3 regions of the Kluyvera sp. CRP genome follow, and region 1 is predicted to be linked to each of the others. Evidence: predicted binding sites of a transcription regulator. Region 1 holds the regulator's gene; each other region holds the start of a gene.
What was found. The regulator PurR, encoded in region 1, represses purine synthesis genes. The targets are predictions, from matches to a motif close to CANGCAAACGTTTGCNTG.
Positions count from the first base shown of each region.

Region 2: the regulator PurR is predicted to act here: its motif matches at 1,972-1,989, upstream of pyrC (dihydroorotase).
Region 3: the regulator PurR is predicted to act here: its motif matches at 2,195-2,212, upstream of gltS (sodium/glutamate symporter).

Region 1 covers NZ_CP082841.1:3,499,301-3,503,514, forward strand. Annotated here, with positions in the region: gene punC (purine nucleoside transporter PunC) at 1-333, opposite strand, end outside; gene punR (DNA-binding transcriptional activator PunR) at 446-1,372, shown strand; gene purR (HTH-type transcriptional repressor PurR) at 1,376-2,401, opposite strand; gene K7B04_RS16590 (YnhF family membrane protein) at 2,696-2,785, shown strand; gene K7B04_RS16595 (MFS transporter) at 2,946-4,112, shown strand; gene sodB (superoxide dismutase [Fe]) at 4,193-4,214, opposite strand, start outside.
Region 2 covers NZ_CP082841.1:3,110,148-3,114,361, reverse strand. Annotated here, with positions in the region: gene K7B04_RS14565 (YceH family protein) at 1-83, opposite strand, end outside; gene rimJ (ribosomal protein S5-alanine N-acetyltransferase) at 93-677, opposite strand; gene tatA (twin-arginine translocase TatA/TatE family subunit) at 997-1,206, shown strand; gene K7B04_RS14550 (lipoprotein) at 1,346-1,906, shown strand; gene pyrC (dihydroorotase) at 2,042-3,088, shown strand; gene dinI (DNA damage-inducible protein I) at 3,160-3,405, shown strand; gene bssS (biofilm formation regulator BssS) at 3,682-3,936, shown strand; gene solA (N-methyl-L-tryptophan oxidase) at 4,075-4,214, shown strand, end outside.
Region 3 covers NZ_CP082841.1:1,274,826-1,279,039, reverse strand. Annotated here, with positions in the region: gene glpK (glycerol kinase GlpK) at 1-691, shown strand, start outside; gene gltS (sodium/glutamate symporter) at 780-1,982, opposite strand; gene K7B04_RS05950 (uracil-xanthine permease family protein) at 2,266-3,657, shown strand; gene K7B04_RS05945 (AsmA family protein) at 3,781-4,214, shown strand, end outside.

The sequences.
Region 1 (4,214 bases):
GGCGGCGCAAACGCCAACCGCCTGCACGAAGCGCAGCACCAGTAGGGTGGTACCATCGCGAACCCACAGCATGCCAAGGCAGCCGATGGCAAAAATGGTCAAACCGGCCAGCAGGATCGGTTTACGGCCATAGCGGTCAGACAGCGGCCCCCACAGTAGCTGCGCCACGGCGAAACCCGCGAGGAACAGACTCAGGCTCGCGCTGACGGCGGATGCCGGCGTTTGCAGGTCTTGCTGAATGGCGGCGAACGCCGGTAGGTACATATCGGTAGCCAGGAAGCCCAGCACGCTCAGTCCCGCGAGCCAGACTAAAAATCCTTTCCCAGGTTGCATAAATTGCCTTTTTTATCGTAGTTCACACTGTGCCGCTGAGTGTAGAGAGTGCATTCCCGGTTGTGAAACGCTAATATTTGAGGCATGGATTCAAATTTTTTGCAGGCAGAAAATGTGGTCTGAATATTCTCTGGAAGTGGTTGATGCGGTCGCGCGCAACGGTAGCTTTAGCGCCGCGGCGCAGGAGCTACACCGGGTGCCCTCTGCAGTAAGCTATACGGTGCGACAGCTTGAGGAATGGCTGGCGGTGCCGTTGTTTGAACGTCGCCATCGGGATGTTGAATTAACGCCTGCGGGAGCATGGTTTCTCAAAGAAGGGCGTTCTGTTATCAAAAAAATGCAGATCACCCGTCAGCAGTGTCAGCAGATTGCCAACGGCTGGCGCGGCCAGCTGGCGATTGCCGTTGATAACATCGTGAAACCTCAGCGCACCCGTCAGCTGATTGTCGATTTTTATCGCCACTTCAGCGACGTCGAACTGATTGTCTATCAGGAAGTGTTTAACGGCGTCTGGGATGCGCTGGCGGATGGGCGCGTGGAGCTGGCGATTGGCGCGACGCAGGCCATCCCGGTTGGTGGCCGTTTTGCCTTTCGCGACATGGGCATGCTCAACTGGCACTGCGTGGTGGCCAGTACGCATCCGCTCGCGAAGATGGATGGGCCGCTGAGCGATGACGTGCTGCGCAACTGGCCGTCGCTGGTACGGGAAGACACCTCACGGTCGCTACCCAAGCGAACGACCTGGCTGCTTGATAACCAGAAGAGGGTGGTGGTGCCGGACTGGTCGTCGTCGGAGACCTGTATTTCTGCCGGACTTTGTGCGGCGATGGTGCCGGGACATCTGGCGCAGCCGTGGCTGGAAAGCGGAGAGTGGGTTGCGCTGGAACTGGAGAATCCGTTCCCGGATGCAGCCTGTTGTCTGACCTGGCAACAGAGCGAAGCGTCGCCGGCATTAAGCTGGCTGCTGGAATATTTGGGGGATAGCGAGACGCTAAACGATGAGTGGCTACGGACGCCCGTTCAGGACGCCCACAGTTAACCCTTAACGACGGTAATCGCGATACGGGCCGTCGGCCACGGAACGTCGCTCGATCAGGCGCGGATGCACCTCAATCGACTGCGACTCTTCGCGCTTGCTGACGATACGATCCATCAGCATATTGAAGGCCGTCTCACCAAGTGAGTCTTTCGGCTGATGAATGGTGGTCAGCGCCGGGGTAAAGAAACGTGAGTTACGCACGTTGTCATACCCGATCAGCGAAATATCCTGCGGCACGCGCAGCCCCATTTCATCGGCGGCGCAAAGCGCGCCCATGGCCATGATGTCGCCGCCACAGAAGATAGCGGTAGGGCGCGGGTGCTGGGAGAGAATCTGTTGCATAGCGCGATAGCCAGACTCCGGCTCGAAGTCACCCTGGACTATCCAGTTTGCCGGAACATTGATTTGCGCTTCTTCCATGGCCTTCATAAAGCCAGCCAGGCGTCCTGCGCCGGTGTTACGTTCCAGCGGGCCAGGAATGACGCCGATATCACGGTGGCCGCGTTCGATCAGATAACGTCCCGCCATATAGCCGCCTTCGAAGGCGTTGTCGATGACCGAGTCGGTAAAGTCGGCTTTGGCTTCGCCCCAGTCCATCACCACCATTGGAATATGGCGATACTCTTCCAGCATTGAGAGCAGGGATTCCGGATATTCGGAACACATCACCAGCAGGCCATCAACGCGTTTTTGCGCCATCATTGACAAGTAGGCGCGTTGTTTCTCGAGATTGTTCCACGCGTTGCCAAGGATCAGGGTATAGCCCTTCTGGAAGCAGTTTTTCTCAACGGCTTCGATAATTTCAGCAAAGTAGGCCGCTTCGCTGCTGGTCGCCAGCAAACCAATCGATTTGGTGTGGTTGACCTTCAGGCTACGGGCAACGGCGCTTGGCGAGTAGTGCAGCTCTTTAATCGCTGCCCACACCGCTTCCCGCGTCTCTTCGGCGACAAAACGCGTTTTGTTAATTACATGTGATACGGTTGTAGTGGAAACGTTTGCGCGCTTCGCTACATCTTTAATTGTTGCCATTCCATCTCACTCCAGACCCTGGCCTGCCCCTGATAAACTCGAAACGAAAACGTTTGCCTTTATACACCCTGACGCAATTTTGTGGATTGCGGTTCGCCAGGAAAACGATACAGGACGACAGGAGGGGGTCAATGGCCGGTACGCTTATAAATAAGCGTCGAATTTTGACGTATCCGGACGCAAAGTGGAAGAGCAAAAACCAACATCCTGCTAAATCTGTGAAGATTTTTACGATTATCTGTGCAAAAATGAGTGAGCTCAGTTTTGCTGTGGTCATAAAAAGGAGAAAAATTGATGAGTACCGAACTTAAGATGTCACTCACCACGACCGTTATTGTGCTGGCGTTGATCGTCGCCGCTGGACTTACCGCTGTTCTGCATTGATTCTTCCATGAGGGGGCGTTCGCGCCCTCATGTCTGATTGTTAGCAAATTAGCAATAATCTTTTGCTGTTTTGTACACTTCTGCTTTTCTGTGATTAATGTCATGCTTTTGCCCTATATTGCCATGCCGCGTCTGTCGTGCGGCCAATCGGAGCTTTTGCATGAAAATCAATTTTCCCTTACTCGCGCTGGCCATTGGGGCTTTTGGCATAGGGACCACCGAATTCTCGCCGATGGGGTTACTGCCGGTCATCGCAAAGGGCGTTGACGTCTCGATCCCGGCTGCCGGTATGCTGATTAGCGCCTATGCGGTTGGCGTGATGGTCGGTGCGCCGCTGATGACGCTGCTGCTTTCTCATCGTGCCCGCCGCAACGCGCTGATCTTTCTGATGGCCATTTTTACCCTTGGCAACGTGCTGTCGGCCATCTCGCCGGACTACACCACCTTAATGCTGTCGCGCATTATTACCAGCCTGAACCACGGTGCGTTCTTTGGCCTGGGTTCAGTGGTAGCGGCAAGCGTGGTGCCGAAACATAAGCAGGCCAGCGCGGTGGCGACGATGTTTATGGGTCTGACGATCGCCAATATTGGCGGCGTGCCGGCAGCAACCTGGCTGGGTGAAACAATCGGCTGGCGTATGTCGTTCCTGGCGACTGCGGGACTGGGGATTATCGCCATTATCGGTCTGTGGTTGTCCTTGCCGAAGGGGGGGGCGGGTGAAAAACCTGATGTGAAACGTGAACTGTCGGTGCTGGTGCGCCCACAGGTGCTTTCCGCACTGCTGACCACCGTACTCGGCGCTGGCGCGATGTTTACGCTTTACACCTATATCTCACCGGTGTTGCATACGATCACGGATGCGACGCCGGGCTTCATTACGCTGATGCTGGTGCTGATTGGCGTTGGGTTCTCTATCGGTAACTACCTCGGTGGCAAATTTGCTGACCGTTCAGTCAGCGGCACGCTGAAGGGGTTCCTGCTGCTGTTAATGGCTATCATGCTGGCCATACCGTTCCTTGCGCAAACACAGGTCGGTGCCGCGTTCAGCATGGTGGTGTGGGGCGCGGCAACCTTCGCCGTGGTACCGCCGTTACAGATGCGTGTCATGCGTGTGGCGCACGAAGCGCCGGGGCTGTCATCTTCGGTCAATATTGGGGCGTTTAATCTGGGTAACGCGTTGGGTGCGGTGGCCGGTGGGGCGGTGATTTCCGGTGGACTGGGCTACAGCTTTGTGCCGGTGATGGGGGCGATTGTCGCCGCGCTGGCCCTGCTGGTGGTGTTCATGAGCGGCCGTCGTCATGGTGAAGAGGCCTTCGCCAGCCAGTAACAAAAAAACGCAGAAGGCGTTTCCCTCTGCGTTAATCAATCAAACCCGGCGAAGCTTTGCGACGCTGGGTTTTTTGCTACTTATGCTGACAGATTTTCAGCT
Region 2 (4,214 bases), 390 kb from region 1:
GGATACTGCTCCGGCGTCGTCACCTGCTTTTCCAGCAGGCAGCCGATCACGCGAGCTTCCAGAGGCGTTAATTGGTATTTCATGGTGATTCCTTAGCGGCCAGGCGTCCATTGTGGGGTGGTTAAGGCGGTCAGTACGTGATCGCGCCATTCACCGTCAATCAGTAAATAGTCCTTCGCATAACCCTCTTTTTCGAAGCCGAGACGCGCCAGCAGATTCCCGCTGCGCTGATTATGCGGCATATAGTTCGCCATAATACGGTGAATATGCTGCGTGCGCTGCATATAACGAATGGCGGCGGTCAGCGCTTCGTACATCATCCCCTGCCCCTGCCACTTCTGGCCGATGGAGTAGCCGAGATAACACGCATGGAACGACCCGCGCACCACGTTGGAGAAGTTGGCGACGCCGATGATCTCTTTTTCCTCAGGGTCAAGCAGCGCGAAATAAAAGGCGGTTCCCTGCTTGTGGAACTCGTTAATCATCGACAGGCGCGCCTGCCATCCTGAGGGATAGCAGTGGCTGTCATCGCGAATGGGTTCCCAGGGTTTTAAAAACTGTCGATTCTCGGCGTAATAATCCGCCAGACGCCACGCATCCCGGTCGTGAATCAACCGCACAACCAACCGATCCGTGGTCAACCGAACTTTCGGCACGTTACTGCGATAGCCAAACATCTCACTACTCCTGTACCCAAACTATACCCTGATCGTTTAACTATACCTGCCCGACGGCAGCCAATGAAAACAACACGCTGTCTTTTTGCATTGTGATAAAAAAGGACCACCGCTGGCAATACGAGAAAAGGTGAGATCGCGCGGAAAATGAAGATGTTTTGTCTTAACGGACGACAGGCGCTAAGCAGTTGAGAAATGAGATAAAACGCAGAGGTTATTTTTTATCGGTTCCAGCAGGTGAATTTATGCCATTAACAGACAAATATTTCCCCGCGTGGTTTGCGAGAATTGGTCATTATTTTCTCAATAGGTTTGTATCATGGGTGAAATTAGCGTTACCAAACTCTTAGTGGTCGTCGTGCTTTTTGTTCTGGTGTTCGGCACCAAAAAACTCGGTTCCCTCGGGGCGGACCTGGGCACGGCGTTAAAGGGCTTTAAAAAGGCGATGAACGACGTGCACGCCGACACGGATGCCGACTTTACCGCAGAGAAGAAAACGGCAGAGAATAAGCCGCACGACCAAGCCTGAAGCCCGCAAAATCAGCGAGTAGCGTTCACCATTTTGCCCCATCCGCGGCACTTTCAGTATTTTCCGCTGTCAGATTGTTACTGACAGCGTATGCTGCTTATTGTCAGGATGCATACAACGCTTTACGTTGAGGAACCCCATGAAAAAATTGTTAGTCATTGCCGCCCTGATCGTTAGCGGCCTGGTTGTTGGCTGTAATCAGCTTACGCAATATTCGGTCAGCGAGCAGGAGATTAATCAGGCGTTGCAAAAACGCAATAATTTCTCCAAAGATATCGGGGTCCCGGGCGTGGCAGACGCCCATATCGTCCTCAACAATTTGACCAGCGCCATTGGCCGTGAAGAGCCGAATAAAGTGAGCCTGAGCGGTGACGCGAAGCTGGATCTGAACTCCCTGTTCGGCAGCCAGAAAGCCAACATAGCCCTCAAGCTGAAGGCCTTACCGGTGTTTAATCAGGAGCAAGGCGCCATCTACCTGCAGGAGATGGAAGTGGTGGATGCTAAAGTCACGCCGGAGAAAATGCAGTCGGTGGTGCAAACGTTGATTCCGTATCTTAATCAGTCGCTGCGCACCTACTTCAACAAGCAGCCGGCCTACGTGCTGAAAGAAGATGCCAGCAAGGGTGAAGCGCTGGCGAAGAAATTCGCGAAAGGCATTGAAGTGAAGCCAGGCGAAATCATTATCCCGTTCACCAACTAATCCCTTGTTGTTTATGCCCGATGGTGCCATGTCATCGGGCATTATTTTTTACGGAAAAGGATGCAAAGGAAAACGTTTCCGCTTATCCTTAGTGCCCGGCAAAAATGACTGATATCCCACCAGCCGGAGCCTTACATGACCGCATTACCGCAAGTTCTGAAAATTCGCCGCCCAGACGACTGGCATATCCATCTTCGCGACGGCGAGATGTTGAAAACGGTTGTTCCGTATACCAGCGAGCTGTATGGCCGCGCGATTATTATGCCGAACCTGGTTCCGCCAATTACCACCGTCGATGCGGCTATCGCCTATCGCCAGCGCATCCTCGACGCGGTGCCTGCCGGGCACGACTTCACTCCGCTGATGACCTGCTATTTGACCGATACGCTGGATCCAAACGAACTGGAGCGCGGTTTTAACGAAGGCGTATTCACCGCCGCGAAGCTGTATCCGGCTAACGCTACCACCAACTCCAGCCACGGCGTCACCAGCACCGATGCGATTATGCCCGTGCTGGAGCGCATGGAGAAGCTGGGCATGCCGCTGCTGGTGCACGGCGAAGTGACCCATGCAGAAATCGATATTTTCGACCGCGAGGCGCGCTTTATCGACAGCGTGATGGAGCCGCTACGCCAGCGCCTTCAGGGCCTGAAAGTGGTGTTCGAACACATCACCACCAAAGATGCCGCCGAGTATGTGCGCGACGGCAATGACCTGCTGGCCGCCACCATCACGCCACAGCATCTGATGTTCAACCGCAACCATATGCTGGTCGGCGGCGTGCGTCCGCATCTGTACTGCCTGCCGATTCTGAAACGCAACGTTCACCAGCAGGCGCTGCGCGAACTGGTTGCCAACGGCTTTACCCGCGCCTTCCTCGGCACTGATTCCGCGCCGCACGCCCGTCACCGTAAAGAAGCCAGCTGCGGCTGTGCGGGTTGCTTTAATGCGCCGACCGCGCTGGGCAGCTACGCCACCGTGTTTGAAGAGATGAACGCGCTTGAGCATTTCGAAGCGTTCTGCTCGCTGAACGGCCCGCGCTTCTACGGCCTGCCGGTTAACGACAGCTACGTTGAGCTGGTGCGTGAAGAGAGTCAGGTCGCGGAAAGCATCGCCCTGAGTGATGATACCTTAGTGCCGTTCCTCGCCGGAGAAACGCTGCGCTGGACGGTGAAAAAATAAAATCGCGCCCCCTGTTGTAAACTCCTGAATATGACTGTATAAATATACAGTATATTACACAGGGGGCAATTATGCGTATTGAAGTCACTATTGCAAAAACCACCGCGCTGCCGGCAGGCGCCTTAGACGCGCTGGCAGACGAACTTTCCCGCCGTATCAACAACCAATTTCCAGACAGCGGTGGCGCCGTTAGCGTGCGCTATGCTGCCAGCAATAACCTTTCCGTGATCGGTGGCATTAAAGAAGATAAAGACCGCATCAGCGAAATCCTCCAGGAAACCTGGGAAAGCGCCGACGACTGGTTCATCACCGACTAAATATTCCCTCATTGTGTTTTTTTGCCGGGTCGCCCCGGCTTTTTTTATTCCCGCGCTTGTTTTTCTGTGATCAATCCCCACTTTTTACATTAGCGGTAAAAAATTGCGCGACATGGTTGTTTATTGCGCAAATAGCCGACTAACTCAGGAATTTGTGTTGCTTTTGATTTCAATTCTCGAGTATTTATTGAAGTGTTGTATACTGATAAAGCTTCACAAAAAATTGCATTAGACCTCGAGAGTTGTTGCCTTTTAACACGTAAATAAGGGGTTATGATGGAAAAGAATAATGAAGTCATCCAGACCCATCCCCTCGTCGGATGGGACATCAGCACCGTAGATAGCTATGATGCGCTGATGTTGCGCCTGCACTACCAAGACCCCAATCAATCGAGCAATAAAGAAGCAGAAGTTGGCCAAACGCTATGGCTGACGACCGATGTCGCACGTCAGTTTATTTCCATACTGGAAGCCGGGATTGCCAAAATTGAGTCTGGCGATTACCAGGTCAACGAGTATCGCCGGCATTAACGCCGATACTTTTCTCGTCGTAATGGCAAACAGGCACCCTCGGGTGCCTTAATTATTTTCACGCTTGTATAACAACTGCAGCTTAATTTACTCTACCAGACACAGATTTCGCGCCTCATTATCGAGTCAGGAAAGACTATGCAATACGATCTCATTATTGTTGGCAGCGGCTCCGTCGGTGCCGCAGCCGGTTATTACGCCCGTAAAGCGGGTTTAAACGTCCTGATGACCGACGCCCATATGCCGCCCCACCAGCAGGGTAGCCACCACGGCGACAC
Region 3 (4,214 bases), 2.2 Mb from region 1:
GATGAACACCGGGGAAAAAGCGGTGGCTTCGAGCCACGGGCTGCTGACCACCATCGCCTGCGGCCCGCGCGGCGAGGTGAACTACGCGCTGGAAGGCGCGGTGTTTATGGCTGGCGCATCCATTCAGTGGCTGCGTGACGAAATGAAGCTGATTAGCGACGCGTTCGACTCCGAATACTTCGCCACCAAGGTGAAAGACACCAACGGCGTGTACGTGGTGCCCGCCTTTACCGGCCTGGGCGCGCCGTACTGGGATCCGTATGCGCGCGGCGCGATTTTTGGCCTGACGCGCGGTGTGAACTCGAACCACATTATTCGCGCCACCCTGGAATCCATCGCCTACCAGACCCGTGATGTACTGGAAGCGATGCAGGCCGACTCCGGCATTCGTCTGCACGCCCTGCGCGTAGACGGCGGCGCGGTGGCCAACAACTTCCTGATGCAGTTCCAGTCCGACATTCTTGGCACTCGCGTAGAGCGCCCGGAAGTACGCGAAGTGACGGCGCTCGGCGCGGCCTACCTCGCCGGTCTGGCGGTTGGCTTCTGGCAGAACCTGGATGAGCTGCAGGAGAAAGCGGTCATTGAGCGCGAGTTCCGTCCGGGGATTGAGACCACCGAGCGTAACTTCCGCTACAGCGGCTGGAAGAAAGCGGTGAAACGCGCGTTGGCGTGGGAAGAGCACGACGAGTAAGCACCGAGCGGAGACGCCGTTTGTAGGCCTGATAAGCGTAGCGCCATCAGGCAAAAAAATGCCGGAGATAAGCTCCGGCATTTTTATTTCAACCAAACATCGGTAACAGCAGAAACAGCTTAATCACCAGCGCGTTGACGATATCAATAAAGAACGCCCCCACCATCGGCACCACCAGGAACGCCATATGCGATGGCCCGAAACGCTCGGTAATCGCCTGCATGTTGGCAATCGCCGTCGGCGTCGCGCCGAGACCAAAACCGCAGTGACCCGCCGCCAGCACCGCCGCGTCGTAATTTTTCCCCATCAGACGGTAGGTGACGAAAATCGCATACAGCGCCATCGCCACGGTTTGTACAACCAGAATCGCGATCATCGGCAGCGCCAGGTCCGCAAGCTCCCAGAGTTTCAGGCTCATCAACGCCATCGCCAGGAATAACGATAAGCACACGTTACCCAATACCGACACCGCGCGGTCGAATACCCGGTAAAAACCAAGCAGCGCCATACCGTTACTGAGAATAACGCCAACGAACAGCACGCAAACAAACGTTGGCAGCTCCAGTACCGTTCCCGCCAACAGTTGCGCAATCACTTTGCCCACCGTCAGACAGATAGCGATCATGGCGATGGTTTCAATCAGCACCAGCGACGTGATCATGCGCCCAACATCCGGCTTTTCAAACGCGGTAGGCACTTCCTGATCGTCCGGCGTACCGTTCGGCGACGATGAATGCTTCACCAGATAGCGCGCGACCGGCCCGCCAATCAGGCCGCCGAGCACAAGGCCAAAGGTTGCGCAGGCCATGGCAACTTCCGTTGCGTGGGTAAAGCCATAGCGTTCGATAAACAGCTTGCTCCACGCCGCGCCGGTACCGTGGCCGCCCGACAGCGTGATCGACCCGGCCAGCAGCCCCATAATCGGGTCAAGCCCCAGCAGCTTCGCCATCCCAATGCCCAGCGAGTTTTGCAGCAGCAGCAGGCCGACCACCACAATCAGGAATGTGCCCACCACTTTTCCGCCCGCGCGCAGGCTGGCAATATTCGCGTTCAAACCAATGGTCGCGAAGAAGGCCAGCATCAGCGGGTCTTTCAGGCTCATATCAAAGTCGATTTCCCAGCCCAGGCTTTTTTTCAGCACCAGCAGCGCAAGTGCCACCAGCAGACCGCCCGCAACGGGCTCGGGAATGGTGTATTTCTTGAGAAGGGAAACGCTCTGGACCAGCTTTCGTCCCAGCAGCAATACGAGCGTTGCGGCAACGAGCGTCGATAAGGTATCGAGATGAAACATAATTACAGCTCCTGACTAAACGCATGATCCATTCACACGCGACAATTTTCCGATGTCGAGATCGCCTCTTCGTGAGGCATCGGCCCAAAGTGTAATCATGAAAAGCGCTAAAGTGATAGAAAAAGGTATTATTTGTCAGCATTTTCGTTAACGCACGCGGTTAAACACATGCATTTCACAGGGGTATTTTCCGCAATAATTTACCGCCTACGAAAGCAACCGTTTGCTTTTACCAACCAGTCCGCTAAAATCGCCACTTTTCCACCACGGGATTGCCTCTGAGATGTCCTCTAACACACTCGAACAAGCCAATGCGCAACCGATTGCGCATAAGCAAACCAGCGAATTGATTTACCGCCTGGAAGACCGTCCGCCACTTCCGCAGACCCTCTTCGCCGCACTCCAGCACCTGCTGGCGATGTTTGTCGCGGTGATCACCCCCGCGCTGCTGATCTGCCAGGCCCTTGGCCTGCCGGCTGAGGATACTCAGCACATTATCAGCATGTCGTTATTCGCTTCCGGTGTGGCATCGATCATTCAGATTAAAGCCTGGGGCCCGGTAGGCTCTGGCCTGCTGTCGATTCAGGGCACCAGCTTCAACTTCGTGGCGCCGCTGATTATGGGCGGCACGGCGTTGAAAACCGGCGGCGCGGACGTGCCGACGATGATGGCGGCGCTGTTTGGCACCCTGATGCTGGCAAGCTGCACCGAGATGGTCTTATCTCGCGTGCTGCACCTGGCGCGCCGCGTGATTACGCCGCTGGTCTCCGGTGTGGTGGTGATGATTATCGGCCTGTCGCTGATTCAGGTCGGCCTGACCTCCATCGGCGGCGGCTACGCGGCCATGGCCGACAATACCTTCGGCGCGCCGAAAAACCTGCTGCTGGCGGGCGTGGTGCTGGCCATTATTATTCTGCTTAACCGTCAGCGTAACCCGTACCTGCGCATTGCGTCGCTGGTGATCGCCATGGCGGCGGGTTACCTGATTGCCTGGTTCCTCGGCATGCTGCCGGAAAACACGGCACCGACCAACAGCAGCCTGATTATGATCCCCACGCCGCTGTACTACGGCCTCGGTATCGACTGGAATCTGCTGCTGCCGCTGATGCTGGTGTTTATGATCACCTCGCTGGAAACCATCGGCGACATTACCGCCACTTCTGACGTTTCCGAGCAGCCGGTCTCCGGCCCGGTGTATATGAAGCGCCTGAAGGGCGGCGTGCTGGCAAACGGCCTCAACTCCTGCGTTTCCGCGGTGTTCAACACCTTCCCGAACTCCTGCTTTGGCCAGAACAACGGCGTTATTCAGCTGACCGGCGTCGCCAGCCGCTACGTTGGCTTTGTGGTGGCGCTGATGCTGATCGTGCTGGGCCTGTTCCCGGCGGTCAGCGGTTTCGTGCAGCACATTCCGGAACCGGTCCTCGGCGGCGCAACGCTGGTGATGTTCGGCACCATCGCCGCCTCCGGCGTGCGCATCGTTTCCCGCGAACCGCTGAACCGCCGCGCTATTCTGATTATCGCGCTGTCGCTGGCCGTTGGCCTGGGCGTTTCCCAGCAGCCGCAGATTCTGCAATTCGCGCCGGACTGGCTGAAAAATCTGCTCTCTTCCGGCATCGCCGCAGGTGGCATCACCGCCATCATTCTGAACCTGGTTTTCCCGCCAGAGAAAGAGTAATTCACTTCGCGGCGGTGGCACCTTAGCCACTGCCGCCGACATCGAATAATACGATTCCTGCCTTGAGGATTGCCCATAAATCATGCATAACAGGTTTATGTGCCCTTCTCAGGACGGAAGATCATGAAATTTCTTGGAAAGCTCATTATCTGGCTGCTGATCGCCCTGCTACTGGTGATTCTGGCCTTTTACTTTCTACTGCAAACACGCTGGGGCGCGCGCCACATCAGCCAGTGGCTAAGCGACAACACCAGCTGGCAGGTGAAGTTCGATGCGATGGATCACCGTTTCTCGTCCCCGTCGCATATCCTGCTGCAAAACGTCACCTTTGGCCGCGATGGCAAGCCCGCGACGCTGGTCGCGAAAACGGTGGATATTGGTCTAAGCTCGCGACAAATTACCGATCCGCTGCATGTTGATACCATCCTTTTACAGGACGGAACCCTCAACCTGTCGCCGTCCACCGCGCCGCTGCCGTTTGTCGCCGACCGCCTACAGCTGAGCAATATGGCGCTCAACAGCCCGGAAACCGGCTGGGAACTGAGCGCGCAGCGTGT